3 regions of the Bacillus sp. FDAARGOS_235 genome follow, and region 1 is predicted to be linked to each of the others. Evidence: riboswitches for the same ligand, from Rfam matches in the RefSeq annotation. Region 1 holds a riboswitch; each other region holds the start of a gene.

Region 1 (10,145 bases):
CTTTGTTTTATGTATTATATATGCTATAGCATATAATTTTTACCCCTTTAAATATTGAAGCAATTTCCCTATGATCAATCTCAGGAAATAGGGTATAGGTAGTGACTACTACCTGAACAATACTGAGTTTTGATCAAATAATAAGAAAGGTGTGATTACTATTTTAATTTTCATCAATATTGTAAAAGTTTTGTTGTTTGTGTTCTTTTTAATGACAGGTACGAAAATTATATCTGGGAAAATGGCAGAGGAGTTCAAACGATTTGGTTTACCTTCGTTTTTTAATTTCTTAACTGGAGCTTTTGAGATTGTAGGAGCAATTGGAATGTTGATAGGAATTTGGATTCCAATAGTAGCTTTATTAGCAGGATTATTGTTAGGCGGTACGATGCTTGCAGCTGCATTAACTCTTATTGTATTAGCGAGAGATTCCTTTAAGAAAGCGATACCTGCACTTGTTTTGTTTGTCCTTAGTATAGGAATAAGTTGTTATCATATTTTTTAAACATAACCTGAAGCCGTTAAACTGTATGCGTTCAAGTTGCTAACATTTTGTAGTTTTTTTACAAATAGGGGGATTCTCAAATTAATGCTTGAATAATAATAGCAATACGAATTTAGACATTACTATCATTCGAATCATAATCAGTAAAAGAATGGGAAGGATTTTTATACAAAGGAATTCCTGATGAATTTTATATTAAAAATAGGAGTGAGTGAAAATGGCGTATTTATTACAAGTTGATTTTCCGTTTGAAGGTCCTTTTGGTGAAGAAATGGAAGAAGCATTTTGGGATTTAGCAAATAGTATTAACGAAGAAGAAGGATTCCACTGGAAAATATGGACTGAGAATGAAGAAACAAAAGAAGCTGGAGGCATTTATGTATTTGAGGAAAAACAAGATGCTGAAAAATACGCTGAAATGCACAAGAACAGACTTGAAGCAGTTGGTGTTAAAGATATTAGAGTAAGAATTTTTAACATCAATGAAAAGTTAACGGAACTGAATCGTGGGTATATTAAATAATTTCGACAGTCGGAGCAAGCGTAAAAGGAGGGGGATAATCCCCTCTTTTTTAAATTATTGAATTGATGGTGAGGGGACTTGCACAAAAAAATCCCTATATAAATAGGGATTTGTGTATCGGTATATTGTTCCTTGGAAAAGGATGTATGAAGTGTAATATATGAGAGTTCTTACATTTGTGAAAGTGACGTAAAAGTACTTTAAAGAAAATTTATTGAAATAATTTCTTCTCCTTTAATTCTTTCAGTCTGCTTTTCCTTAACGTCTCATGCCCATCAAGCTAAGAAAACAGATGAACCCAAAAACAAAAAAATCCTTCGCAAAATTTGTGAGAGAAAAGGAGAGATAAAGGTATTTTAACCTTATCTCTCTTTTTCTATATTAATTTATTTTCAGGTAAGGAGTTGATTAGTTATTACTAGTTATAAGAACGTGAAGAAGTGTTGATGCCGTTTGGAACTGTTGTAAAGGTTGAGGGGGGGAATCCAAGGAAATATCAGAGATGTGCATGATGATTTGGCGCAGGGTTATTAATCCATCTTCTATGAAATCGTGGGATTATATAAGCATTTATTATCCTGGAGATTTTAAAATAAAACCTACCTAATTATAGAAGTGATTTGAACGTAAGGAAATTGTAAGAAATGCATAAGAAAAAAGAAATTTTTATTATGTAGGATACAAATATAGAGAAGCACAAAAGAGGGAGGATAAATAGGATTTATTTATACGAAAACCAAACTAGTAATAAGCACATTCTAAATAAAAAAATCATTTATGGTACTAACATACATGTGAAAAAGAGAGGTTTTACCGTTTGTTACGACAGTATGGTGCTTGTAAAAATAAACAATATGAAGATGATTTCTGTGTAATTAGTAAGAAATAATATACAACCGCCGATACTATATGAATAGAGGGGAAGAGTGTCTTATGAAAATATATAATTAACTCCCATTTGCAGATTTAGCACTTTTCATTGCCGGAACTCTTAATTATACCTAACACCATTCCATTTATGAAATAGACAATGCTTAATAGGATTCTTCCAAGAAATAAGGCAGTTGCTTTTATAGTCCACTTCTTTATCTTTATTATATAAAGGGTTGGAAATAGTATAAGCACCCAAAAAATAAGAATGTAAACAGCATTGATCATTCTCTATACTCCTAACAAAACGATTTTTTCTTAATTTTGGTGAATTTTCAGGGTGAAAGTTAATGGTGTTCAAACCGTTTCTGCACTTGGGAAAAAAGGAGACAGAATTCCGGCTCCTTTTCCTTTTCTATCTCTCCGTCTCAAAAAACTCAATCCACTCCCCATCAGGGCCAGCGAAGAATATGTAACGTGTTCCATCTGGTAATGTTTCGATTTCTTCTCCTAGTAAAAATGTTACGCTGTGTTTTTGAATTCTTTCAATTTCATCTTCTAATGAATCCACTTTAAAGCAAATATGATGGACTTTTCCTTCTGCTGGAAGAGAAGAGTTATAACCTTCGATGAGTTCCAGTATCGTTTCCTTCGATTCTTCCACACCTAAAAAGGCGAGTTTTAAATCTGGATTCGGGTGCCCCATACGTTTAATGAGCTGTAAGCCGACTACTTTTTCATAAAAAGTAATAGATGTTTCTAAGTTTGCAACCATAAGTCCAACGTGTTCTATTCTTCTAACTGGCATGTAGATTCCTTCTTTCTGAAAATTTTATATGTAAAATGATATTGAAAATTAAGAAAATAATCAAGATAAAAACCTTACAAATTTTAGCGTGTTATATGGTATAGTGAGAAAGTATGTTTGGGGAGAAGGAAGGAGATTATACGATGAATACACCTACTCAAACTCCTTCATTATCGGAAACGATGAAAGAGTGGCATTATGCATTAGCATATGAAATTAAACATTGGAAAACGATAGGTGGTAGTAAAATTTCTATTATGAACGGTCGTTTTTTATATACAGATTATGAAAATACAGTGTATGTATTTCAGCTTATTTCGGAAGTAAGCTTACCTGAAGGTTCACCAATTCGAATTGAGTTCGATGGTGAGGAAGCGACAGGGGAAGTATTATCTGTACATGGATTAGAAATAGAACTGAAATTAAATGATTATATACAAGGTGAAATAAGAGAAGCGGTTTTATATAGTGAACCGTGGCAATTGTTAGAGCAACTGCAAGAGCGATTGAAAGAGGCACATAAAGATAAGCTAAAACGTAATCGTATAAAGCGTCTTGTTGATGGGACGAGCAGTCCGAAACATATTGAGAAGATGAAAAATCCGAAAAATGAATTGGCGTATCGTTCATTTTACAATCCGACAACGTACGTATGGGGACCGCCTGGAACAGGGAAGTCGTACAATTTATCACGTATTATTTCGGCTCATTACCAAAAAGGAAAATCGGTACTTGTGTTAGCTCATAGTAATGCGGCAGTGGACGTATTAATGAGTGAAGTAACGAAGCAAATTGAAAAGAAAAAGAAATGGACGCCTGGCGAAATTGTTCGTTACGGTTATAGTCAACATGAACATATACGAAATCATGAAACGTTACTTGCGTCGAAGTTAGTTGAAACGACGAACGGATCATGGGGTGAGGAAAGACTCTACTTAGAAGAAACACGCCAAGAACTTCGTGAAAAAATTTTATCGTATAAAGCAACATCTGCTGATAAGAAGCGTATACAAGAGATTGAAAGTGATCTTCGAAAGCAAAAAGCGAAAATTAAAGAAGTAGAAAAAGAATATATTGAAAATGCGAAAGTAATTGGTGCGACTTTATCAAAATGTGCAATTGATTCACTTATTTATGAGCGTACATTTGATTTAGTTGTCGTAGATGAAGTGAGTATGGCGTTCGTTCCGCAAATCGCATTAGCTGCTTCACTCGGAAAACGTATCGTCGTTTGTGGTGACTTTTTACAGTTACCTCCGATTGCGATGGCGAACCATGAACTCGTTCGCAAATGGCTCGGCGAAGATATGTTTTATCATGCCGGCATTGTTGATTCTGTAAATAAATCAGAAGCACATCCCAACCTTTTTATGTTGCAGGAACAAAGACGTATGCATGCGGACATATCGAAGTTTACGAATTCATTTATTTATAAAAATAGAGTATACGATCATCCGTCTGTTTCAGAGCGTAAAGAACTGGCACAGTTACAGCCGTTCGCAAATGAGGCGAGTGTTTTATTTGATACGAGTTTAATGGGAGCATTTTCGTTAAAAGATGCTGCTTCGGGTTCTCGTTTTAATATTATGTCTGGTTTAGTAGCGATGCAAATGATGTTAATCGGACTGCTAGATGGTGTGCAATCTATCGGTGTGGTTACGCCTTACAGGGCGCAGTCACGCTTTTTATCAACATGTATCAGGGAAATGTTGCAGAGAACGAAATATCAAAACATACCAGTATTAGCGGCGACAGTTCATAAGTTTCAAGGTTCTGAAAGAGATATGATGATCTTTGATACAGTTGATAGTTATCCACAAGAACGACCTGGTGTGTTATTCTTTGACCATAAAAACCATCGCCTCGTCAATGTAGCAGTAACGAGAGCGAGAGGGAAGTTCATTCAATTATCGGATTGCCATTATATGCGTAAAAATCTTTCTAGAAAACAAGCGTTATCACAATTAACAGCTCATATAGAACGTCACGGGGATGTGTATGATCGCACGACATCCAGACAATTATGGGAGCGGAAAATATCGAAACGATTACGCTGGTTTATGGAAATGAATCTGGAGGAAACGAAAGGGCTATTAAAAGATATTTTAGCCGCAAAACGAAAAATCATTATTTCACTTCCAAGTACGAAGCAAGTAGATAAACGAGTATGGCAAGCGTTAATGCGTACAAATGCACAAATAACGGTTTATAGTGATGGACCAGTTCCATTAAAAAACATAAAGTTACAAAGACAAAATAAAGCATTCCCATTTGTATTAATCGATGATGAAATCTTTTGGGCAGGGGCACCTCTCACATCTCAAATGATGTTTGAAGGTAGTACGGAATTTCCGTACATATGTGCAAGACTACAAGCACCTGAGACAATTGGTGTATTAAAAGGATTTTTAGATATTCGGTAAATTCGGATAGGAATTCCTTGACTTTTACTTGGAATGAACTTAGAATGAAAATAATTTAATACAATTTTATGAAAATTCTTATCACGAGAGGTTGAGGGACTGGCCCTATGACACCTCGGCAGCGGATTCTTTACGAATACTGTGCCAATTCCAGCAAGGTAACTTGAAAGATAAGAAAGAAGCTCATTTTGACTGTATATACAGAAGCCTCTTTCTATCTTTTAGAAAGAGGCTTTTTTACGTGAAAATAAAAGGAGGAAGAAAAATGGGAGCGACAGGAGTAACGTCACAAAGAAAAACAATTGAAGAGAGCATAGAAAGAAATAAGGAAAAGTACATAAAAACAAGTCATGATATTCATGCGAATCCAGAGATTGGTAATCAAGAATTTTATGCATCAAGAACGTTAAGTTTATTACTAGGTAGTGCTGGTTTTCAGCTGCAGCATAATATAGCTGGGCATGAAACAGGTTTTATCGCACGAAAAAGTTCAGGAAAACAAGGACCAGTTATCGCATTTTTAGCGGAATATGATGCTTTACCAGGACTCGGTCATGCGTGTGGTCATAATTTAATTGGCACAATTAGCGTTGCAGCAGCAATCGCATTATCAGAAACGCTTGAAGAAATCGGCGGAGAAGTTGTCGTGTTTGGAACACCAGCAGAAGAGGGCGGGCCTAATGGTAGCGCAAAGTCGAGTTATGTAAAAGCTGGGTTATTTAAAAACATTGATGCGGCGCTTATGATTCATCCGAGCGGAAAGACAGCGACGACGAGCCCTTCACTAGCAGTCGATCCACTTGATTTTCATTTTTACGGAAAAACAGCTCATGCCGCAGCTTCACCTGAAGAAGGGATTAACGCATTAGATGCGGTGATTCAGCTTTACAATAGTATTAATGCACTTCGCCAACAACTTCCTTCAGACGTGAAAATTCATGGCGTCATTACAGAAGGCGGAAAAGCACCTAACATTATTCCTGACTACGCCGCAGCAAGGTTCTTCATCCGTGCAGCTACGCGAAAAAGATGTGCGGAAGTAACAGAAAAAGTAAGAAATATAGCACAAGGAGCAGCGTTAGCAACAGGTGCAAAAGTAAAAATTCATCAATTCCAAAATGAAATCGATGAACTACTCGTAACAAAAACATATAACGACATCGTAGCGGAAGAACTAGAACTACTAGGTGAAGAAGTAAATCGTAAAGAAAGAATCGGCATCGGCTCAACCGACGCCGGAAACGTCAGCCAAGTCGTACCGACCATTCACCCGTACATTAAAATAGGTCCAGATGACTTAATTGCGCATACGAATGAATTTAGAGAAGCAGCCCGTTCAGAATTAGGAGACAAAGCGTTAATTACATCGGCAAAAGCATTAGCAAATACGGCGTATCGATTAATTACGGAAGAAGGGTTGTTAGAGAAGGTGAAGGAAGAGTTTAGAGAGGCGCAGAGGAATCAGGGATAAGGGGATTAAGGTGCTCTTTTCGAATAGCAATCTAATTAATAAGTAGAGATATAAAAAAAGAACATTGAAATATCAATGTTCTTTTTTGTTTACTAATCATTGATTTTGTTGGTTTTTCTCATAAAGGAAAAACTTTTACTGTTAGCGGGAGATAATACGTATCCCTTTATCAGAACGACAATTTCTCCTCAAACTCACTCTTTAAAACAATTAAAGGAGATGATAATCCGAATTGCATTAACGAGTCTAAAAATGTAGCGAGAGAATCCATCGAATCGCTCATGACCTTCATCATATAATTAAATTCCCCGCTAATTCGGTATAAATCTGTTACTTCAGGAGCGGCATTACAATATTGGATAAAATCAGAGCATTGGCTCGTTTTAAACATGATGAATGCTTGAATGTTTTTATTAATTTTGGAAGGCTCAAATTTTGTTCGGTAAGCTGCGATAACTCCTTGATCTTCAAGTTTATTCATACGTTCCTTTACAGCAGGCTGTGTCATGGATATAATCCGTCCTATTTCTGAAACAGAAATTCTTGCATTTTCATACAACAAGTTCATAATTTTATGGTCAATTTCATCCAGTTTTACTGCGTTTTGCATTGTGTAGCCTCCTTATTTTGTTTTTTTTAGTGAATCACAAATTATAACTATAATATCATAAGTGAATGAACTAAATTACCTATAAATCTATATTTAAAATGATTGGTGTTTGCATGAAAATATAAGTATAGGTTTTTATCAAACGGAAATTTAGGAAGGATGGAAAAAATGAAGAATCTTGATGGGAAAGTAGCGTTAGTAACAGGAGCGAGTCGCGGCATTGGCCGTGCCATTGCAATGAGATTGGCGAAAGATGGTGCATTAGTTGCGATTCACTACGGCCGAAATAAAACAGCTGCAGATGAAACGATTAGTGAGATTGAATCTAATGGAGGAAAAGCGTTCTTAATTGAAGCTGAGTTCAATTCAATGGATGGTGTCAAAAAGCTAGTAGAACAATTAAAAAATGAATTACAAATAAGAGTTGGTACATCAGAGATTGATATTTTAGTAAACAATGCAGGGATAGGTACACAAGGAACGATTGAAAATACGACAGAAGAATTTTTTGATGAAATTATGGCCGTAAATATTAAGGCGCCATTCTTTTTAATTCAGCAAACATTACCGTTACTACGAGCAGAGGGGCGCGTTATTAACATTTCATCAGCTGAAGTAAGACTTGGTTTTACAGGATCCATTGCATACGGTTTAAGTAAAGGTGCACTCAATACGATGACACTTCCTCTAGCTAAACATCTTGGAGAAAGAGGTATAACAGTGAATACAATTATGCCTGGATATACGAAGACTGATATGAATGTGAAATTGCTAGACAATCCGGAAATACGAAATTTTGCTACGAATTCATCTGTGTTTGGACGAATAGGGCAAGTTGAAGATATTGCAGATGCAGTAGCATTCCTTGCTTATTCTGATAGCCGCTGGGTAACGGGGCAGATTATAGATGTTTCTGGAGGGTTTTGTTTATAGGGGCACTACTCCATACCCATCAAGCTAATCAAGTAAATTACTAGATATGAAACGATCCTTGTTTCAGTCTGAACAAGTTATCAAAGGAACAGTAGAGTCTATTTGTGGCGCTTAGTGCGCTCTTTTTTCGCATTATTTTTGTACCAATCATTACAATTATGAATAAGGAGTGTTTTTATGCCATCGATTATTTATTAGCTTTAGCAATCTTTTGTATGACTACATCAGAATTTATGGTTGCAGGTATGATGAATGAACTTGCTCTTGCATTCCAGGTTTCTGTATCATCTATTGGTATTTAATTTCAGCTTATGCAGGAGCAATGGTAATAGGAGGCCCCATTTTAACTGCAATCCTCTTACGGATGCGCAGCAAACAAGCATTATTGTTTTTAATGTTCGTATTTTTAATTGGTCAATCGCTCGGAGCTATTGCTTGGAACTATAATATTATGATGATTTCACGTATTATAACTGGTATTGCTTCAGCTTTTGGAGTTGCGATTTCCTTTTCTGCAACATTGGTTCACTCTGATTCAAGGGGAAAAGCTGCATCAATTGTACTTGCAGGTTTAATGTTCTCAACTGTATTAGGTTTACCTATAACAACCGTTATTTCGCAATATTTTGGCTGGCGTATTAGTTTTGGGGCAGTTTCGGTTCTTGTGCTAGTATCAGGGATTATGATTCAACGGTTGTTACCATCATCTTCAAATAAAGAGCAATTAAATTGGAAAGACGAACTTCTGCGATTTAAGAATATCCATCTTTGGGCAGCGTACGTAACAAGTATGTTCATTATTGGTGGTACGTTTGCAGCATTTAGTTATTTCACTCCGATCTTTACAAATGTCACAGGCTTTTCAAGTGCAAGTACGCCATCCTTTCCTATGATTCTACAGAAAGAATAGCGTATTTTTTCATTTTAAGGAAATTTAGTTTTACTAGCTTGGTAGTATCACACATCCATCAACTTAAAGGACTATTTTTGAACTTGATTTTTATGAAATATGCACCCGAAAATTTATAGAAATAATTCTAATGTTACCTCTCTAGTTAGTAGGATATTTTTTCTTAATATATGCATACTAAACATATTATAAAAAGTACATAGAAAGTGAGAGAATCATGGCTAAATTTTTGAGGCGTTTAAAATATAGAGATAATCCTAAGTCATTTCCAATACGAGACAATACTCATTTTCAGGAAAAAAATATTGAAGACGCCCTCTTAGACGCTGATTTAACCAAAAACATAGCTAATATTCAGAATATATTTCGTCAAGCGCCTGATTTAGTAATTCGGCGGTTTCAAATAACAGTAGATGGATTAGAAGCAGCTTTAGTATATTTATCTGGATTAACAGATAAAGAATTGATTCAAAATCATGTTCTAAGTCCTTTGATGAATAGTGACTTTAATACCAATACAGAACTTCCAATTCCATTAGGACAAATTAAGATTATTAATACATTGAGTCAGATTGAAAATGCTATTTTTGGGGGAGATAGTGTTTTATTAATTCACAGTCGAACAACAGCACATCAACTGGATACAAAAGGATGGCCACAAAGGAGTGTTGAAGACGCTCATAACGAAATAGCTCTAAAAGGTGCACATCAAGCATTCATAGAAACTGGAAGTCAAAATATCGCAATGATTCGAAGGTATATTCCTTATCGAGAATTAACGATAAAAGAAATGGCAATTGGTGTACGAAGCAAAACCAGAATTTCTATTTTATATTTGAAAGATGTAGCTTCTGAAAATGTGCTGAAGGAATTAGAAACACGAATTCAAAATATTACAGTCGACGCTGTTGCTAGTAATGGCGAACTTATAGAATTCATTGAAGATAACCCTTACTCACCGTTTCCGCAATTTATATTAACTGAAAGACCTGATTTGGCAGTATCTCACATTTTACAGGGCAGATTTGTAACTGTAATGGATCATTCGCCTAATGTGTTAATTACTCCAACAAATTTTATTTCCTTTTTTCA
Region 2 (10,145 bases), 2.6 Mb from region 1:
CAATAGGAAAGGAATGAGGATATGTCAAAAGAGATAGCAAAAAAGCGTATAGAAGAACTACGTGATTTGTTAAATACATTTAACTATCAATATCACGTATTAGACAATCCTTCTGTTTCTGATGCGGAGTATGACCGTAATATGCAGGAGCTTATAAAATTAGAAGCAGAGAATCCAGAGTTCATGAGTGAAGACTCTCCCTCCGTGCGCGTTGGGGGAACTGTTCTTGATATATTTGAAAAAGTAACGCATAAGTCACCGATGTTAAGTTTAGGAAATGCATTTAACGAAGGAGATTTGCGTGATTTTGACCGAAGAGTACGTCAAGGAATTGATGATGCGAATGTAAGATATATATGCGAATTAAAAATTGACGGACTTGCTGTTTCACTTCATTATGAAAAAGGACGCTTTATTCAAGGTGCAACACGTGGTGATGGTATAACAGGTGAAGATATTACCCAAAACTTGAAAACGATTAAAGCAATTCCACTTCGATTAAATGAAGAGGTAACGTTAGAAGCGCGAGGCGAGGCTTATATGCCGAAGCGTTCATTCGTTAAACTAAATGAAGAAAAAGAGCAAAACGGTGAAGATGTATTTGCGAATCCGCGTAATGCGGCAGCAGGTTCAATACGTCAACTTGATACGAAAATTGCAGCAAAGCGTAACCTATCCATGTTTGTATATGGTCTTGCAAATGTAGAAGAAAAAACAATTTCATCGCATAGCGAATCACTTGATTTCTTAGGTGAACTGGGGTTTAAGACAAATCCAAATCGCCGTACATGTGAAACAATTGAAGAGGTTATAGCTTATGTAGAAGAATGGCAGGAAAAACGTCCGAATCTTGATTATGAGATTGATGGGATCGTTATAAAAGTAGACGATGTTGCTCTTCAAGAAAGCCTAGGAACTACTGCAAAGAGTCCAAGATGGGCGATTGCTTATAAATTCCCGGCTGAAGAAGTTGTAACGAGATTAACGGGCATTGAATTAAGTGTTGGCCGTACAGGGGTTGTAACACCGACTGCAGAGTTAGAACCAGTACGAGTGGCTGGTACGATCGTTCGTCGTGCTTCCTTACATAACGAGGATTTAATTCGTGAAAAAGACATTCGAATTGGTGACTACGTTGTTGTGAAAAAGGCTGGAGATATTATTCCTGAGGTTGTGAACGTTATTTTTGATAAGCGTACTGGTGAGGAAGAAGAATACCGCATGCCAACGCATTGTCCGGCATGTGAGAGTGAACTAGTTCGTTTAGAAGAAGAGGTTGCACTTCGTTGTATAAATCCAACTTGTCCTGCCCAAATTCGCGAGGGATTAATTCATTTCGTTTCAAGAAATGCAATGAATATTGACGGACTTGGCGAGCGTGTCATCACACAGCTCTTTGATGCAGATTATATTCGTACGTTTGCAGATTTATATGCATTGACGAAAGAACAATTACTACAGCTAGAGCGTTTTGGTGAAAAATCAGCAACAAATTTAATACAAGCAATTGAGAATTCGAAGGAAAACTCGTTAGAGCGATTATTATTTGGCCTTGGAATTCGCCATGTCGGGGCGAAAGCAGCACGTACATTTGCAGAGCATTTTGAAACGATGGATGCACTTGTGAAAGCGACGGAAGAAGAGCTAAAATCAATTAATGAAATTGGAGAAAAAATGGCGCAATCCGTTGTGACATATTTTGATAATGAAGATGTATTAGAGCTATTACAACAGTTTAAAGAGTATGGCGTGAACATGACATACAAAGGCATAAAAAGTGCAGATTTACAAAATGTTGAATCTTACTTTGCAGGGAAAACTGTCGTCTTAACTGGGAAATTAGAAGTGATGGGACGCAGTGAAGCGAAGAAGAAGATTGAGGCATTAGGTGGAAAAGTAACAGGAAGTGTTAGTAAAAGTACGGATTTAGTTGTTGCTGGTGAAGCTGCTGGCTCAAAATTAGCGCAAGCAGAGAAGCACAATGTTGAAGTTTGGAATGAAGAGAGGTTCTTACAAGAGCTAAATAAGTAAGAGGTGCAAACTTACCATGAAAAAAATAGCATTAGCGGTATTAAGTCTTGGCCTACTTGTAAGTGGTTGTAGCGCAGGTGCCGACAAAGATGAAAAAGTGGCTGAGAAATCAGGGAAAGCAAAAGAGCAAGCAGTCGTTCCGAAGTATGCTATTTCGGATGAATATTATAAGACGACTGTTCCATTTGATGCAGGATCTGCACGTGGATTAGTTGTGCAGGGATTAAATAATCGTCTTGATATAGATGAATTTGAAACAGGATTAATGCGTATTGCAAAAGAATCATTTAATACGAAAGATTATTTCTTTAAAGGTGGAAGTACTCTAGATGATCAAACCGTAAAAATGCTTGTAAAAAGAAAGCGTACAGATGCCGAACAAAAGGAACTAGAGAGCAAATTAAAAAAAGATGCAGTTAAATTTCCGAATATAGGGCTCAATCCAGCGTTAGGCGAAGGATCAGAATCACTAGAAGTGAAAAATAAAAAAAATCCAATATATATTTCAAATATTTTAGAGCATAATTATTATGTGAAAAAAGGCGATAAAGATGTTGAACTTGGTGGTATTGTAGTTGGTTTAGCAATGAATTCTGTTCAATATTTTAATGAAGAGCATGGTTATCCGCGTGAGGCTAAAATCGAGGACGAAAAAATGTTAGCTGAAGGGAAAAAAATGGCGCAAGAAATCTTGAAAGTTATGCACCAAAAAAAGCCCGACATAAAAAACGTTCCGATTACATTTGCGATTTATCGTCAATCTCCAAAGTCTGCACTTGTGCCAGGAAACTTTGTTTCTTATGCTAATGTGGAAAAAGGTAGTGAAACGGTTGAAGATTGGAAACAAATTAACGAGAAATACTATTTGTTCCCGTCTGAACAAGCAAAAACAGACAATAAGCGTGAAGATCTTGCAAGGGTATCTAACTTCAAAGCAAAACTAAGCGATTATTTCCAAGGCGATTATTCCGCTGTTATCGGTACTGGTATGTATAGAGACGAGGAATTAAAAGAAATGAAGCTGGATATTCCTGTCCAGTTTAATGGAAAAGCGGAAATAATTGGTTTTACACAATATGTAGCAGGGCTTGTTATGGAATACTTCCCAAATTATATGAGAGTACAAGTAACGATTAAATCTGTAGAACGTCCAGAAGCGATTATTATACGTGAAGCGAAGCAAGATGAGCCACTCGTAAAAATTTTAGATTAAAGATAAAAGCTGTTCCACAAAGGAACAGCTTTTTTTCTTGAGGAATTTTGTTATAATTTTAAATGTTATAAATAAGGGGATAAGGGGTAAAGGTCATGGACGAACTAAGTCTTCAAGTCATTATTTTATTAATTGCATTCGGATTTTTAGCAGCTTTTATTGATTCAGTTGTTGGAGGTGGAGGATTAATTTCGCTTCCTGCACTAATGTTTGTCGGTTTGTCACCAGCTTCGGCAATTGCAACGAATAAATTAGCTGCAACGATGGGGACGTTTACGAGTGCAATTTATTTTATTCGATCAGGAAAAGTCGATTTTAAAATTGTAGGAAAGTTAATCCCGTTAACTATTATTGGAGCGGTCGCAGGTGCTTTAGTGGTAAAATTTATTCCACCGGATATTTTACGTCCATTAGTACTTGTAATGTTGGTGTTTATTGCCATTTATATTATTGCAAAAAAGGATTGGGGAAGCGTATCTACCTATAAGAAGATGACGAAAAGGAAAACATTAATATTTTTCTTTGTTATTTTAATGATAGGGTTTTATGATGGTTTTTTTGGACCAGGGACAGGATCATTTTTAATTTTTGCATTTTTATTAATAGGTTTGGATTTTATTCAAGCAGCGGCATCTGGAAAACTTTTGAACTTTGTTAGTAATATCGTATCTTTAATTACTTTTTTATTTTTAGATATAATTCATTTTGAATACGGTATTATTATGGGATTATCAATGATTTTAGGTGCTTATTTTGGATCGAAGTTTGCAGTTCAAAAAGGCGTTGGATATGTAAGGACTTTATTTTTATTAGTTACTATATTATTGATCGGAAAAAATGTTTTGGAATATACTCATATTTTGTAGATTCATACGCATGTATGAATCTCTTTTTTTTGTTATATTTTAAAAATTTATTAATTTTTAAAATATAAGTCTAGGAATATTTGAATAAATCTAAATTATCGTGTAGAATAATGTTGTAAAATGTAAACGTTTTTCTAAGGGGAGGCTAAAAAGAATGGTAGTAGCATACAAACATGAGCCATTTACAGATTTTTCAGTAGAGGCTAACAAATTAGCGTTTGAAGAAGGTTTAAAGAAAGTAGAATCTTATCTTGGACAAGACTATCCATTAATTATTGGGGGAGAAAAAATCACTACAGAAGATAAAATTGTTTCTGTAAACCCTGCAAATAAAGAGGAACTTGTTGGTCGTGTTTCAAAAGCAAGCCGTGAATTAGCTGAAAAAGCAATGCAAGTAGCGGATGCAACATTCCAAACTTGGAGAAAGTCAAAACCAGAAATGCGTGCAGACATTTTATTCCGTGCTGCAGCAATTGTTCGTCGTAGAAAACATGAGTTCTCTGCTATCCTTGTAAAAGAAGCAGGTAAACCATGGAATGAGGCAGATGCTGATACAGCGGAAGCAATCGATTTTATGGAATATTATGCTCGTCAAATGTTGAAATTGAAAGACGGTATTCCAGTAGAAAGCCGTCCAATTGAATATAATCGTTTCTCTTACATTCCATTAGGAGTAGGTGTTATCATTTCTCCTTGGAACTTCCCATTCGCAATTATGGCAGGTATGACAACAGCTGCTTTAGTTTCTGGTAACACAGTATTACTAAAACCAGCTAGTACAACTCCTGTAGTAGCTGCGAAATTCATGGAAGTATTAGAAGAAGCTGGCTTACCAGCTGGCGTAGTAAACTTCGTGCCAGGTAATGGTTCTGAAGTTGGTGACTACTTAGTAGATCATCCTCGTACACGTTTCGTAAGCTTCACTGGATCTCGTGATGTAGGTATCCGCATTTATGAGCGTGCAGCGAAAGTAAATCCAGGTCAAATCTGGTTAAAACGTGTTATCGCTGAAATGGGCGGTAAAGATACAATCGTTGTTGATAAAGAAGCAGATCTTGAATTAGCAGCTAAATCTATCGTTGCATCAGCATTCGGATTCTCAGGACAAAAATGTTCTGCATGTTCTCGTGCTGTAATCCACGAAGATGTATATGATCACGTATTAAATCGTGCTGTTGAATTAACAAAAGAATTAACAGTTGATAACCCAGCTGTATTAGGTACAAATATGGGTCCTGTTAATGACCAAGCTGCATTCGATAAAGTAATGAGCTATGTTGCAATTGGTAAAGAAGAAGGTAGAATCCTAGCAGGTGGCGAAGGAGACGATTCTAAAGGCTGGTTCATCCAACCAACAATCGTTGCTGATGTTGCAGAAGATGCTCGCTTAATGAAAGAAGAAATCTTCGGACCAGTAGTAGCATTCTGTAAAGCAAAAGACTTCGATCATGCACTTGCAATTGCAAACAATACAGAATACGGTTTAACAGGAGCAGTTGTTTCTAATAACCGCGACCATATTGAAAAAGCACGTGAAGACTTCCACGTAGGTAACTTATACTTTAACCGTGGATGTACTGGTGCAATCGTAGGTTACCAACCATTCGGTGGCTTTAACATGTCTGGTACAGACTCTAAAGCTGGTGGCCCAGATTACTTAGCACTTCACATGCAAGCAAAAACTACTTCTGAAACTTTATAAGAAATAGTAGAGGAGCTTTTCACAGAATGTGAAGAGCTCCTTTTAAATTAGAATCCCATATATTACTATTATTCGAAGAGGACGAGCTAAACCCTATTAATAGCGGGATAAACATGTAAATAGAAATAAAGTGACGGGAAAAGTTGATTTATTAGTCACATTTTTTAGTATTCATTTTAAGAATTTCCTGTATAATACAATTTGAAAGAAAATCTATGGTTTGACAAGAAACACTCTTTTCGGTTTTGCTCACTGAATGGAGTGTTTTTTTGTAACCAAAAATTCCTCTGTACTCATTGCATTTGCATATACTCCATTTAAACTGGCCAAAATTGTATTGTGAATATAAACAGCTGGTATAGTAGCATTCTTAAAAGAAAGATCTTTTGTAGCACAAGCATCGTGTATAACGGTACAATGAAAGCCGAAATCAAAAGCAGCTCTTACGGTAGCATCAATACACATATGAGTCATCATCCCGCATATGACGATGTGTTCAATGTCTAAACGTTGTAATTGTTCTAAAAGATTAGTTTCTCGGAAGCTATTTGGATAATGTTTGAGTATAACAGTTTCTTCTCTAAGCGGACGGACATTCTCGTGAATATGGACACCTTCTGTATTAGGTAGGAAAAAAGTAGCATCATTTTTTATTGCTACATGCTGGATATGAAAAATAGGTCCGCCGTTCATTCTAAAGTGTTTTAGTAGCTCACTGGCATACTCACTTGCTTCTACCGGATTGCGCAATTCCATCTTTCCATTTGGAAAATAATCATTTTGGATATCAACGAGTAATAGAGCTGTTTTCATATATTCACCTTCCTCTGATTTCATATTCAAATAATAGTATTCAATTCATAGAAAAAATAATCCTTTTAAAAAATATGAGGGAGAAGAATTTTACATAACCTTCAAGATTACTATTTTATTATGAATTTTTATTTGAAAATTTTAATAAAGAAATAATTAATATTTTTCTAAAAAATGTATTGACTCTCACTATTCTGAGTTCTATAATGAGAATTAATTAAACGACAATTAAATCGATACATTCTTATCCAGAGAGGTGGAGGGACTGGCCCTACGATACCTCAGCAACGGGTTTTTTAATACCGTGCTAACTCCAGCAAGTCTTTATAGGCTTGGAAGATGAGAAGATGTGAACGAGTACATATAAGTGCTCTCCTTCTTATCTTTTATTACTGATAAGAAGGAGAGCACTTTTTATTTTACCTCGAAAGCTCTACTTCTAGTTTTTACAGCATATAGGAGGGAAGAAAATGATTTCTTTTAATAACGTAAGTAAAGTATATGAATCAGGTGGGCAATCTGTTCATGCTGTGGAGGATGTAACATTATCAGTTGAGAAGGGCGAAATTTTTGGCATTATCGGATTTAGTGGTGCTGGAAAGAGTACGTTATTACGCCTAGTAAACATGTTAGAGAGACCGACTGCAGGAACGATCTCAATAGATGATAAAGATATTACATCCTTATCAACGAAAGAATTACGGAAACTTAGACAAAGAATTGGGATGATTTTTCAAAGTTTTAATTTATTTAATTCAAGAACAGTGTTTGGGAATATTGCTTATCCATTAAAGTTAGCGAAAGTACCAAAGAATGAAATAAAAGAAAGAGTCAATGAACTGCTGAAGTTTGTAGGGCTAGAAGATAAAGCAAACTATTATCCGGAGCAGTTATCAGGCGGACAAAAGCAACGTGTTGGGATTGCTAGGGCACTTGCAACATCACCAGATATACTTATATGTGATGAGGCAACATCAGCCTTAGATCCAGAAACAACGACAGAGATTTTAAACTTATTAAAGAAAGTCAATCGTGAATATAATTTAACAATTCTTCTTATTACACACGAAATGCATGTTGTGAAAGAAATTTGTCACCGTGTAGCTGTAATGGAGAAGGGAAAAGTTATTGAAGAAGGAAAACTGTTTGATGTTTTCACACAACCAAAAACAAAGACAACTCAAAACTTTGTACGTTCTGTTATTAATGACCACTTGCCAGAAAGTGTTCTAGCGAAAATTCAAAATGGTGGTCAGATTTATCGCTTAACTTTTACTGGTGAGGAGACAGGACAGCCGGTACTATCATATATCGCAAAAAACTATAACGTCGATGTAAATGTACTGTACGGAAATATTATTGAACTTCAAAATGTGCTATTTGGAAATCTTCTTGTAGAATTGCAAGGTGAACAGAAGGAAATTCAAAAAGCATTACAACATTTAAGACTGCAAGTGAAGCTGAAGGAGGTAGAAGCTCATGCGAGTTGATTGGAGTATATTTTGGCCTCGCATATTAGATGCGACGGGGGACACCCTCTTAATGGTAATTGTAACCCTTATATTCGCTATAATTCTTGGTATACCTCTAGGTTTACTTTTATATGTAACGAGAAAAGGTAATTTTTTAGAAAATAAATGGGTTTTTTCTATTCTTAACGTCATCATTAATACAATTCGTCCAGTTCCATTCATTATCTTTTTAGTAGCTTTAAGCCCACTAACAAGAAGCGTGATCGGAACGACGATTGGAACAGCGGCAGCAATCTTCCCAATGACGTTAGTGGCATCTATTGGTATTGCTAGAATGGTTGAAACAAATCTTGTCTCAGTTCCGAAAGGAGTAATTGAAGCTGCACAAGCGATGGGCGCTTCACCACTTAGAATTGTTTTTGAAATTCTCGTGCCAGAAGCGTTAGCACCATTGATCTTAGGTGTTACGTTTATGACAGTTGGTTTAATTGAATTTTCTGCAGTTGCTGGGCTTGTCGGTGGTGGTGGTCTTGGTGACTTAGCGATGACATATGGTTATCAACGTTTTGATACATCAGTTATGTTCGTAACGGTCGTTTTACTTATTATTCTCGTACAGATAGCTCAAAATTTAGGAAACTACTTTGCGAAAGTGTTTTTACGCAGATCATAAAAAGGAAGAGGGGAAAAGAAAATGAAGAAAATTTTAGCATTTGCATTATCAGCGATTGTAGGAATTTCAGCACTAAGCGGCTGCTCGGGTGGAGACACAGGTGCAGGAGCAAAAGAGAAAGTAGTTCGCGTCGGTGTAACTGGAACGGATGGAGACGTTTGGGAAATTTTGAAGAAAAAAGCTGAAAAAGAAGGGATTAAAATTAAACTGGTTGAGTTCTCTGATTATACAACGCCAAATAAAGCGTTAGCTGATGGAGATATTGAATTAAACTCATTCCAGCATATTGCTTTCTTAGAGCAATTTAAAAAGGAGCATAAGTTAGATATTACAGCTGTCGGTACAACACAAATTGCACCAATGGGCTTATTCTCTGAAAAATATAAGAAAGCAAATGAAATCCCAGATGGTTCAGAAATTGCTATTCCAAATGATCCAACGAACCAAGCACGTGCATTAAAACTTCTTGATGCAGCGGGGTTATTGAAACTTAAAAAAGATTTTGGTCTATTTGGGGATCCAAGTGGTATCGCTGAAAATCCGAAGAAGTTAAAAATTACACCGGTTATTGCACAGCAAACACCTCGTGTATTAAAAGATGTAGCTGCTTCAGTTATTAATAACGGTGTGGCTGGTCAAGCTGGATTAGATCCAGCGAAGGATCCTATTTTCTTAGAAGATCCAAAGAATGAAAATGCGAAGCCTTATATTAATATTTTCGCAGCTCGTACGAAAGATAAAGACGATCCAACACTGAAAAAAGTAATTGAATTATATCATTCAAAAGAAGTAACAGATGCAGTTAAGAAAGAAACAAAGGATGGTTCAATTTCAGTAGATCTTTCATTTGAGGAGCTTGAAAAAATCGTAAAATAATCATTGGGTTTAATGAACTAATAGAAGGAACCCCTCCGCTGTTAGTTCGTTCAACATATAATCTACTTAACAAACAAAACCCTAATTTTGTACCTTCCAATTTTGTATAACGTAGAATCCAATGTTTGTTAAGTAGAGTGATGGACCGGGAGTTTTCCTGGTCTTTTTTTATTACTGAAAGCAGCTAGCGAATAGTAAGGTAATCCAAATTATAAGGGGATAAGAAAGTAAGCTGAAAATGAGTGTAATTACGAATTGCTTTTTATGAATTAATTGTTTTTTGGATGAAAAAAAGAAAATAGAAAAGATAACAATGAAAACTGAGGATATTACGCCAGGATTATAGGAGCGATAAATCAAAAACAAAATAATATGTTGCACTGCGTTAAAGAAAATGGCCCCTTGTATAAAAATAATCCAGTATATAGAAGACAAGAAGTTTAGTTGATATAGAAAGACGATAAGTACGACGAAGATTGTTAATATGGAAATGGCAATG
Region 3 (10,145 bases), 1.7 Mb from region 1:
AATACGTCGTAAAGGGGACTTACGAGTACGAGTAGAAGTATATAACTTAACGGAAGAAAAGATGAAAGTTTAAATTTCTTCATGATAATCTCCTATGTTTAGTAATGTAGGTAAATTCAATTGATTATAATATAGAAACGTAAATTGGGCTATCGATTTTACTTACATTTTCTTGAATTAACCTTACGTTTTTGTCACTTGACTTAAAAGAAGGGGAGAGTGCTATATGAAGCGTTTATCGTATTTCTTATTTTTTATATTGATATGCCTAGTGAGTGCTGGGTGTGCAAAGGATAAAGAAGGAGAGAAATTAGAATATAACGGGAGAGCACTCGTAATTGGAGTTGTTGGAGAAAAACCGAAAGATACGTTTAGAAATATAAAGTTTGAAAGTGTAAAGCTAGAAGAGATGCAGGAGAAATCAGCAAAAGTTGATGGTTTTTTCGTTATGAAAGAATATTTTAAAGAGGCATCAAAGGAGCGGTATACGGACTTATTTTTATCGTTAAAGAAGCCAGTGTTTTTTATTGGCTTACAAGATAAACCATACTTAATTTTTACTGAAAAAGATTTAGATTATGACAATGCCCCAAAGGATAGAGCTATGATGTATACGCAAGGATTTGTAAATATGGGAAACCCTGAAGGACAGTATTGGGGTATGGGATTATATAAAGATACGGTTTCCAATCAAAATATTCATAATATGTATATAGTAGTGTTTCAAACAATTTCAGATTATTTAAGTCGATGATGGAGGAGGCCGTAAAAGGGGCTTCTTCTTTTTTGAATAAACGTTTGTTTAAGATGCATGTCCGGTAGGAAGAAATCGATGCAGTTTAAAGGCTCACATAAAAAAATAGGAAATTAATCAAACGTTTGTTTAAGATGTATGTTCGGTAGGAAAGAATTGATGCAGCACAAAGGCTCACATAGAAAAATAGAAAATTAATCAAACGTTTGTTTAAGATATATGTTCGATGCAGAATGAGAGAAGAATCGAAAAAAATTATATATTTATTTTTTTCTTAACAAATGGCGGAAAAATAAGAAAAATTCGCAGGATTATTAAAATTTATCACGAAATAAGTAAAAGTTTAGCGAATAATCGTTTGAAATAATAAAACGTTTTCTATATGATAAAGGTAAAGGTTAGTAAAAAAGTAGGTGAATTTATGACAGTAACATTTTATTCATATCCAAAGTGTGGCACATGTCAAAAGGCAAAGAAATGGTTTGAGGCAAACGATGTAGCATATGAGATGATTCATATTGTTGAAAATCCACCGTCAAAAGAAGATGTACGTAATTTACATGTAAAAAGTGAATTACCATTAAAAAAATTCTTTAATACAAGTGGAATGCGTTACCGCGAACTTGGTCTAAAAGATAAGTTGAAAGATGCAAGCGAAGACGAAATGTATGAGCTTTTAGCATCTGATGGCATGTTGATTAAACGTCCAATTGTAACAGATGGAACGAATGTAACACTTGGTTTTAACGAAGAGCAGTTTGAAAGTGTGTGGAAAAAGTACCAATAAGGTATTTTTACATAATTAATACATTCACTGGAGGTACAGTCATGAGCATTCCAAATAATTTACGTTACTCTGAAGAACACGAATGGGTAAAAACTGAAGGTAATGAAGTTGTAATCGGTATTACTCACTTTGCACAAGGTGAGCTAGGCGATATCGTATTCGTTGAACTTCCTGAAGTAGGTGCAACAATCGAAGCTGACGAGCCATTCGGAAGCGTAGAATCTGTTAAAACAGTTTCTGAATTATACGCACCTGTAAGCGGTAAAGTTGTAGCAGTAAACGAAGAATTAAGTGACCAACCAGAACTTGTAAACGAATCTCCATACGAGGGTGCATGGATGGTTAAAGTTGAACTTTCTGATGCAAGCCAAGTTGAGAAGTTATTAACTGCAGAAAAATATGCAGAAATGACAAACCAAGACTAATTTTAGTCAACTGAAGGACAGCCTTTGTGCTGTCCTTTTTATTTTGTGCTACATAATGAGTTGAAAAGCACATATATATGAATCAATTATCATGTGAGAGTACATTAATGGGAAATCTATTTAGTGAAGTTTCATGCTTTTTACAATCTAAACAAGCCGCTTCCGCTTTTCTTTTGCAAAAATAAACAGGAAACAACATGAAAATAACGAATATACTATATACTAGGTTAAAGGTTGTATAGTATATGGTGATCGGGTGATGACATATGATTTATGTAGAAAAAGTCATTATTGTAGAAGGTAAATCAGACAGAAGAAAGATTGAATCTATTATTCGTGAACCGGTGGAAATTGTTTGTACAAATGGTACAATTGGTTTGTCGAAAATGGATGAGCTCATTGATCAGTTTTTTGATAAGGACGTATATGTGCTAGTGGATGCTGATGATGCAGGAGAAAAGTTAAGGAAACAGTTTCGAAAAGAATTTCCGCAAGCAGAGCATATTTATATTGATCGCTCGTACCGAGAAGTGGCGACTGCACCTTCTTCACATTTAGCAAATGTATTATGGGGAGCTGACATTGACGTTTATACAGAATATTTACGGTAAGGAATGATAGAAGTGATTGACTGGACAGGAGCCGAAGCTACAGCCCTAATAGAGAATGAAGAAAAAACAGTGCTATATGTATATACACCGATGTGTGGAACATGCCAATTAGCAAAGAAGATGTTAACGGTTGTCGAGATGACGATTGAAGAGTTGAAAATTGGAATGTTAGATTTAAATTATGCTCCGCATTTAGCGAAAGAGTATGGAATCGAAAGTGTGCCTTGTTTACTTGTTTTTGAAAATGGGACACTCATGAAGAAGATATATGCATTTCATTCGGTTGAATATTTATATACGGAATTAAAGTAGGCGGCAAAGTTTTTGCCGCCTCGACATATTTCTTGGGAAATATGTCGACATGCGGGATGGATACAGTATTTGTCGAGCGAAAGTAACAGGATTGCTCTTTAGTGAGAGGGAAATGGTATGTAATAGAAAGTGATATGAAGGATGTGATTTAGGGTGAAATTATATTCTTTGCTTCAATCATTTGTAAATTACGCTAACGGTCAATATCATTTAGAACCGCTTTTAAGACAAGGAGAAAAAACTGTTAATTTCCGCTTTGGAGATGAAAGTTGTTCATTACAAATTTCAAGAGATTATATAGAATTGTCACAAGAGGCAAGAGGAACGGAACAAATTGTGTGCTTAGATGAAGAGGATGTAAAACAATTAGTGAACGGAAATGTAAGATTGCAAACGTTAATGAACGATGGACGTGTGCAATATTCGGGAACATATCGAACGATGCTATTAGTTGAATCGATGTTTCATATATGTAAACCGATGTCAGTAGGTGCTTAAAATTCTGAAGTTTCTTGTTTTGTGAAAATTCTTGTTGACATGACGTGTGGATATTGATACAATTCAATTCATAAAATATAGACAATTTCATAAATTACAAATCAGACGAAAATTAAATCTGATTTCTCTTATCAAGAGAGGTGGAGGGACTGTGCCCTGTGAAGCCCGGCAACCGTCAACTTATGTTGAAATGGTGCCAATTCCTGCAAAGCGAATGCTTTGAGAGATGAGAGAGAGGGATAATGTTGTTATATACGCATATAAACCTTTCTGCTTCTCTAAAGCGGAAAGGTTTTTTTGTTGTTTGAATGTGGAGGACATTCAAATAATAAGAGGAGCTATGGCGATAGATTACACGCATGAAAAATAAAAAAATTGCGGAGTCTATCCAAAGTTTTATGAAATCCAGCTCCAGCGGCTAGAACAGTCGTTCGTTTCATCCCTTCCTATGAGGCAAAAAGCGCCTCTACGTCAGGGATTCGGGCGTCCACTTGTTCTAAACGAGCCGCTTGCGCTTTTTACTTAAAAAAGGGGTGAACATCATGATCTTATTAGAAAATGTAAAGAAAATATATAAGGCAAAAAGCGGTGATGTCACTGCTGTAGATAACGCCAATTTAAAAATAGAAAAAGGCGAAATATTTGGTGTTATCGGATATAGTGGTGCTGGGAAAAGTTCTTTAATAAGGCTGTTTAATCAGTTAGAGAAACCAACTTCTGGCCAAATTACAATTGCAAATCGTGTCATTTCAGCAATTACAGGAAGTGAACTTCGTAAGGCAAGGCAAGAAATTGGAATGATTTTTCAGCACTTCAACTTACTTTGGTCACGAACTGTACGCGAAAATATCGCATTTCCACTTGAGATTGCAGGTGTTGATAAGGAGAAGAGAAGAAAACGTGTTGATGAGTTAATTCATCTCGTTGGATTAGAAGGAAGAGGAGACGCGTATCCATCCCAGTTAAGTGGTGGACAAAAGCAACGTGTTGGGATTGCTAGAGCGTTAGCTAACAACCCACAAGTGCTTTTATGTGATGAAGCAACGTCAGCACTGGATCCGGAAACGACAGATCAAATTTTAGATTTACTACTTGATATTAATAAGCGTCTCGGTTTAACAATTGTATTGATTACACATGAGATGCACGTAATTCGAAAGATTTGTAATCGTGTTGCGGTAATGGAGAAAGGGAAAATCGTAGAAACAGGTCCAGTACTTGACGTATTCCGTAATCCACAGCAAGACATTACGAAACGCTTTGTACAGCAGTTAACAGATTCTGAAGATACAAACGAAACAATTGAAAGTTTAATTGAAAAATATCCAGATGGCAAAGTAATTCGCTTGCAGTTTGTCGGCGAGGCTGTAGAAAGACCAGTACTTCAAAGATTAATGCAACGCAGTGATATAGAAGTTAGCATTTTGCAAGGAAATATCGCACAAACGAATAACGGTTCTTACGGAAGTTTAGTTGTTCATTTAAATGGTGAGGAAACAGCAATCCAGCAAGCGATAGAGGGAATACATCAAGATCAAGTAGAGCTGGAGGTGATTGCACATGGATAAGTTACTCGCAAATGTTGATTGGAATCAAATGTTAGAAGCGACTGGTGAAACGTTATATATGACGGCAATCGCAGCGCTTGCCACATTTGTTTTAGGACTCATTTTAGGATTGTTACTCTTTATGACATCGAAAGATAATTTATGGGAAAACAAAGCGGTTAATACAGGGATTGGAGCCTTTGTAAACATATTCCGTTCTATACCGTTCATCATTTTAATCATTTTATTAATTCCATTCACAAAGATTATCCTTGGAACAATTCTCGGGGCTAGTGCAGCATTGCCAGCTTTAATTATTGGAGCGGCACCATTTTACGCAAGAATGGTTGAAATTGCACTTCGTGAAATTGATAAAGGTGTAATCGAAGCTTCAAAAGCAATGGGGGCAAAAACAAGCACAATCATTTTAAAAGTGTTAATTCCAGAATCATTACCAGCGTTAGTATCTGGTATTACGGTAACGACAATTGCTTTAGTAGGCTACACAGCAATGGCGGGAGTTGTTGGTGCTGGTGGTCTTGGAACACTTGCTTACTTAGAAGGATTCCAGCGTGGAAATAACGATGTAACAATCGTTGCGACAATTTGTGTGTTACTAGTTGTATTTTTCATTCAGTGGATTGGTGATAGTGTAACGACTCGAATAGATAAAAGATAATGAAAACAGGAGGGTATTTCAAATGAAAAAATTATTACTTACAGCACTTATTTCAACTTCAATTTTTGGGTTAGCTGCTTGTGGCGGGAAAGATAAAGATGAAAAGAAACTAGTTGTTGGGGCTTCTAACGTACCGCACGCTGAAATTTTAGAAAAGGCAAAACCGTTGCTTGAGAAAAAAGGAATTGAATTAGAAGTGAAAAAATTCCAAGATTACGTGTTGCCAAATAAATCGTTAGCGGATAAGGAATTAGATGCAAACTACTTCCAGCACATTCCGTATTTAGAAAAAGAAATTAAAGATAAAAAATATGATTTTGAAATAGCGGGGAAAATTCATTTAGAACCAATTGGTGTATACTCTCAAAAGTATAAGAGCTTAAAAGAACTGCCAGACGGGGCAACAATCATTATGAGTAATTCCGTTACTGACCATGGACGTGGTTTAGCAATTTTACAAAAAGAAGGTATTTTAAAAATTAAAGACGGAGTAGATCCAGTTAGTGCAACTCCGAAAGATATTGCAGATAATCCGAAAAACTTAAAGTTCAAAACGGATATCGAGCCTGGTTTATTACCACAAGTGTATAACAATAAAGAAGGCGACGCTGTTCTAATTAACTCTAACTATGCAATTGATGCGAAATTAAACCCAGAAAAAGATGCGATTGCAATTGAAGGTAGCGATTCTCCGTATGCTAACATCGTAGCAGTTCGTAAAGGGGATAAAGATAAGAAAGAAATTAAAGCTCTTGTAGAAGTGTTGCATTCTAAAGAAATTGAAGACTTTATTACTAAAGAGTATAAAGGGGCAGTTGTTCCTGTAAAAGAATAATTGTTTGAAGAAGGGCTGGTGTATGCCGGCTCTTTTTTTCTAACTACATACCTATAGGGGAGAAGGGGATATCAGATGAAAAAGATTATACTGTCAGTTGTTACAGCGCTATCTGTATTTACATTAGCTGCTTGCGGGGGAAAAGAGGAAAATAAGCTTGTCGTTGGAGCTTCTAACGTGCCGCACGCTGTCATTTTGGAGAAAGCACAGCCAATATTAGAGAAAAAGGGTATTAAATTAGAGATTAAAAAGTTCCAGGACTATGTTTTACCGAATAAAGCGTTAGCGGATAAAGAAATTGATGCGAATTACTTCCAACACATTCCATATTTAGATAAAGAAATTCAAGAAAAAGGATATAAAATTGTAAACGCAGGAAAAATTCATTTAGAACCAATGGGCATTTATTCTAAGAAATATAAAAGCTTAAAAGACCTGCCAGAGGGCGGAACAGTTATTATGAGTAATAACGTGGCTGAGCGCGGCCGTATGTTAGCACTATTACAAAAAGGTGGCGTTATTAAGCTTAAAGATGGAGTAGATGTTGTTAAGGCGACAGTAAAAGATGTTGTAGAAAATCCGAAAAACTTAAAGTTTAAAACAGATGTTGAACCTGGACTGTCACCGAAGCTGTATGAAAATAATGAGGGAGATGCTTTATTTATTAATTCAAACTATGCAATTGATGCGAAATTAAATCCAACAAAGGATGCAATTGCGATTGAAGGATCAGACTCTCCGTATGCAAATATTATTGCAGTTCGTAAAGGTGACGAGAAGAAAAAAGAAATTAAAGAACTGGTAGAAGTATTGCATTCAAAAGAAATTCAGGATTTTATTACTAAAGAATATAAAGGTGCTGTACTTCCGGTAAGTGAATAAACGTAAGGAAAGGACTGGGAATTTATCAGTCCTTTTTTCTTTATATATATAAGAAGAAAGGTGTATCATATAAGGATGCAAAGGAAATACTTATATACATTTGTGAAAAAATTGTTACTTTTTTTCGTCGTTTGCGATATCATTTTATTTGATATAAAATTAGAATGAGAATAAAATGAGAATATGAACGTTTTAGGAATTTTTAAAATGTATATATAGGATTAATGGAGGTATTGAGATGGCTGGTTCTACATTAACGGTTAAAGACTTACACGTATCAATTGACGGCAAAGAAATTTTAAAAGGTGTAAACCTTGAAGTAAAAGGTGGAGAAATCCACGCAATTATGGGACCTAACGGAACAGGTAAATCAACTTTATCTTCTGCAATTATGGGTCACCCAAAGTATGAAGTAACAGAAGGTAGCATCATCATTGACGGTGAAGATGTATTAGAAATGGAAGTAGACGAGCGCGCACAAGCAGGTCTATTCTTAGCAATGCAATATCCAAGTGAAATTAGCGGAGTTACAAACGCTGACTTCTTACGTTCTGCGATTAACGCACGTCGTGAAGAAGGCGATGAAATTTCTCTTATGAAATTTATCCGTACGTTAGATAAAAACATGGAATTCCTAGAAATGGATCCAGAAATGGCACAACGTTACTTAAATGAAGGTTTCTCTGGCGGTGAGAAAAAACGTAATGAGATTCTTCAATTAATGATGATTGAGCCAAAAATTGCAATCTTAGACGAAATCGATTCTGGTCTTGATATCGATGCGTTAAAAGTTGTATCTAAAGGTATTAACCAAATGCGCGGCGAAGAGTTCGGTTGCCTAATGATTACGCATTACCAACGTTTATTAAACTACATCACTCCAAACTTCGTTCACGTTATGATGAACGGTCGTATCGTTAAATCTGGTGGACCTGAGCTTGCACAACGTCTAGAAGCTGAAGGTTACGACTGGATTAAAAAAGAATTAGGTATTGAAGACGAAACAGCAGAGCAAGAAGCGTAAGAGAGGAGCATAAACATGACAATCGGTACATTACCTTTCGATCAAGAAACAATCCGTCAGCGCGCTAGCGAAGTAAACGAAGCTGCTTGGTTGACTGAGTTCCGCTTACAAGCTCTTGCACAAGCAACAGAACTTCCAATGCCAACGCCTGATAAAACGAAAATTGAAAAATGGGACTTTATCGGAAAAGGCGACGCTGCTAAGCAAGAGCCTGTAAGTTCTTTAACAGAGCTTCCAGAAGCAGTGAAAAACTTAATCGATGAAAATAACAGCGTATTAGTACAACGTACTGGTACAACTGCGTTCGTTTCTTTAGCAGACGAAGCAAAAGAAAAAGGTGTTATTTTTACAGACATCGTAACAGCTGCAACAGAGCATGCTGAACTATTACAAAAGTATTTAATGAAAGACGGCGTGAAAGTAGACGAGCATCGTCTAACTGCACTTCATGCTGCATTAATCAACGGCGGTGCATTCGTATATGTTCCGAAAAACGTTGTTCTTGAAACTCCACTTCAAGCTGTATTCTTAGTAGACGGCGAAGAAGCTAACGTATATAACCACGTATTATTCGTAGCTGATGCGAACAGTACTGCAACTTATGTAGAAAACTATGTTGCAAATGAAAATGCTAAAGGTATTGCAAATATCGTAGCAGAAGTAATCGTGGAACAAGGCGCACAAGTGAAATTCGGTGCGGTTGATTTATTAGCAAAAGACGTAACAACTTACGTTAACCGCCGCGGCATTGTAGGACGCGACGGCCGCATTGATTGGGCTCTAGGCCTTATGAATGACGGAAACACAATCTCAGAGAACGTTACGAACTTAATGGGCGACGGTTCATATGCTGATACGAAAACAGTAACAATTGGCCGTGGTAACCAAACACAAAACTTTACAACTAAAGTTGTTCACTTCGGTAAACACTCTGAAGGTTGGATTTTAAAACACGGTGTACAAAAAGATAGTGCAACATCTATCTTTAACGGAATTGGTAAGATTGAACACGGTGCATCTAAATCAAATGCACAACAATCTTCTCGCGTTCTTATGTTAGACGAGAAAGCTCGCGGAGATGCAAACCCAATTCTTTTAATTGACGAAGATGATGTAATGGCAGGTCACGCAGCTTCAGTAGGCCGCGTAGATCCGTACCAATTATACTACTTGATGAGCCGTGGTATTCCAAAACGCGAAGCAGAACGTTTAGTCATCCATGGATTCTTAGCACCTGTAGTAAATGAGCTTCCAATTGAAGGAGTAAAAGCACAGCTTGTTGAGGTAATTGAAAGGAAAGTTCGCTAATGAATATTCATGAAATACGCAAACAGTTTCCAATTCTTGATCAAAAAGTGAACGGCAAACAACTTGTTTATTTCGATAGTGCAGCAACTTCTCAAAAACCAATTCAAGTCATTGAAACGTTAGAACGTTACTATAAAGAATATAATTCTAACGTGCATCGCGGTGTTCATACGCTCGGTACGAAAGCTACTGACGCGTATGAAGGTGCACGTGAGAAAGTTCGCAAGTTTATTAACGCGAAATCAATGGAAGAGATTATTTTCACGCGCGGAACGACAACAGCATTAAATACAGTAGCGGCTAGCTATGGTCTTGAAAATGTAAAAGAAGGCGATGAAATCGTTATTTCTTACATGGAACACCATAGTAACATCATTCCGTGGCAACAAGTTGCGAAGAAAACTGGCGCAACTTTGAAATACCTTCCGCTTCAACTAGACGGTACAATTTCTTTAGAAGATGTTCGTCAAACTGTTACACCGA

What was found. Region 1 has a riboswitch for S-adenosylmethionine ahead of A6J74_RS28960 (M20 family metallopeptidase). Riboswitches for the same ligand answer to the same signal wherever they lie in the genome.
Region 2: linked by a shared signal. The riboswitch ahead of A6J74_RS15155 (methionine ABC transporter ATP-binding protein) and the one ahead of A6J74_RS28960 (M20 family metallopeptidase) in region 1 are both predicted to bind S-adenosylmethionine.
Region 3: linked by a shared signal. The riboswitch ahead of A6J74_RS19445 (methionine ABC transporter ATP-binding protein) and the one ahead of A6J74_RS28960 (M20 family metallopeptidase) in region 1 are both predicted to bind S-adenosylmethionine.

The regions. Positions count from the first base shown of each region.
Region 1 is NZ_CP020437.2:5,146,143-5,156,287, forward strand. Features, by position in the region: gene A6J74_RS28930 (DoxX family protein) at 155-505, shown strand; gene A6J74_RS28935 (monooxygenase) at 723-1,028, shown strand; gene A6J74_RS28950 (VOC family protein) at 2,314-2,706, opposite strand; gene A6J74_RS28955 (AAA domain-containing protein) at 2,820-5,129, shown strand; SAM riboswitch class I at 5,205-5,306, shown strand; gene A6J74_RS28960 (M20 family metallopeptidase) at 5,395-6,600, shown strand; gene A6J74_RS28965 (Lrp/AsnC family transcriptional regulator) at 6,770-7,210, opposite strand; gene A6J74_RS28970 (SDR family oxidoreductase) at 7,379-8,143, shown strand; partial or broken gene A6J74_RS28975 (MFS transporter) at 8,302-9,023, shown strand; gene A6J74_RS28980 (spore germination protein) at 9,271-10,145, shown strand, end outside.
Region 2 is NZ_CP020437.2:2,590,044-2,600,188, reverse strand. Features, by position in the region: gene pcrA (DNA helicase PcrA) at 1-6, shown strand, start outside; gene ligA (NAD-dependent DNA ligase LigA) at 22-2,031, shown strand; gene A6J74_RS15175 (CamS family sex pheromone protein) at 2,048-3,244, shown strand; gene A6J74_RS15170 (TSUP family transporter) at 3,340-4,110, shown strand; gene pruA (L-glutamate gamma-semialdehyde dehydrogenase) at 4,265-5,812, shown strand; gene A6J74_RS15160 (cysteine hydrolase family protein) at 6,062-6,625, opposite strand; SAM riboswitch class I at 6,867-6,971, shown strand; gene A6J74_RS15155 (methionine ABC transporter ATP-binding protein) at 7,096-8,115, shown strand; gene A6J74_RS15150 (methionine ABC transporter permease) at 8,105-8,770, shown strand; gene A6J74_RS15145 (MetQ/NlpA family ABC transporter substrate-binding protein) at 8,792-9,646, shown strand; gene A6J74_RS15140 (HXXEE domain-containing protein) at 9,818-10,145, opposite strand, start outside.
Region 3 is NZ_CP020437.2:3,406,555-3,416,699, forward strand. Features, by position in the region: gene A6J74_RS19410 (phosphatase PAP2 family protein) at 1-83, opposite strand, end outside; gene A6J74_RS19415 (hypothetical protein) at 227-754, shown strand; gene A6J74_RS19420 (arsenate reductase family protein) at 1,176-1,541, shown strand; gene gcvH (glycine cleavage system protein GcvH) at 1,583-1,966, shown strand; gene A6J74_RS19430 (toprim domain-containing protein) at 2,233-2,577, shown strand; gene A6J74_RS19435 (thioredoxin family protein) at 2,581-2,889, shown strand; gene A6J74_RS19440 (hypothetical protein) at 3,043-3,387, shown strand; SAM riboswitch class I at 3,513-3,620, shown strand; gene A6J74_RS19445 (methionine ABC transporter ATP-binding protein) at 3,930-4,955, shown strand; gene A6J74_RS19450 (methionine ABC transporter permease) at 4,948-5,613, shown strand; gene metQ (methionine ABC transporter substrate-binding lipoprotein MetQ) at 5,636-6,448, shown strand; gene metQ (methionine ABC transporter substrate-binding lipoprotein MetQ) at 6,524-7,330, shown strand; gene sufC (Fe-S cluster assembly ATPase SufC) at 7,569-8,354, shown strand; gene sufD (Fe-S cluster assembly protein SufD) at 8,370-9,662, shown strand; gene sufS (cysteine desulfurase SufS) at 9,662-10,145, shown strand, end outside.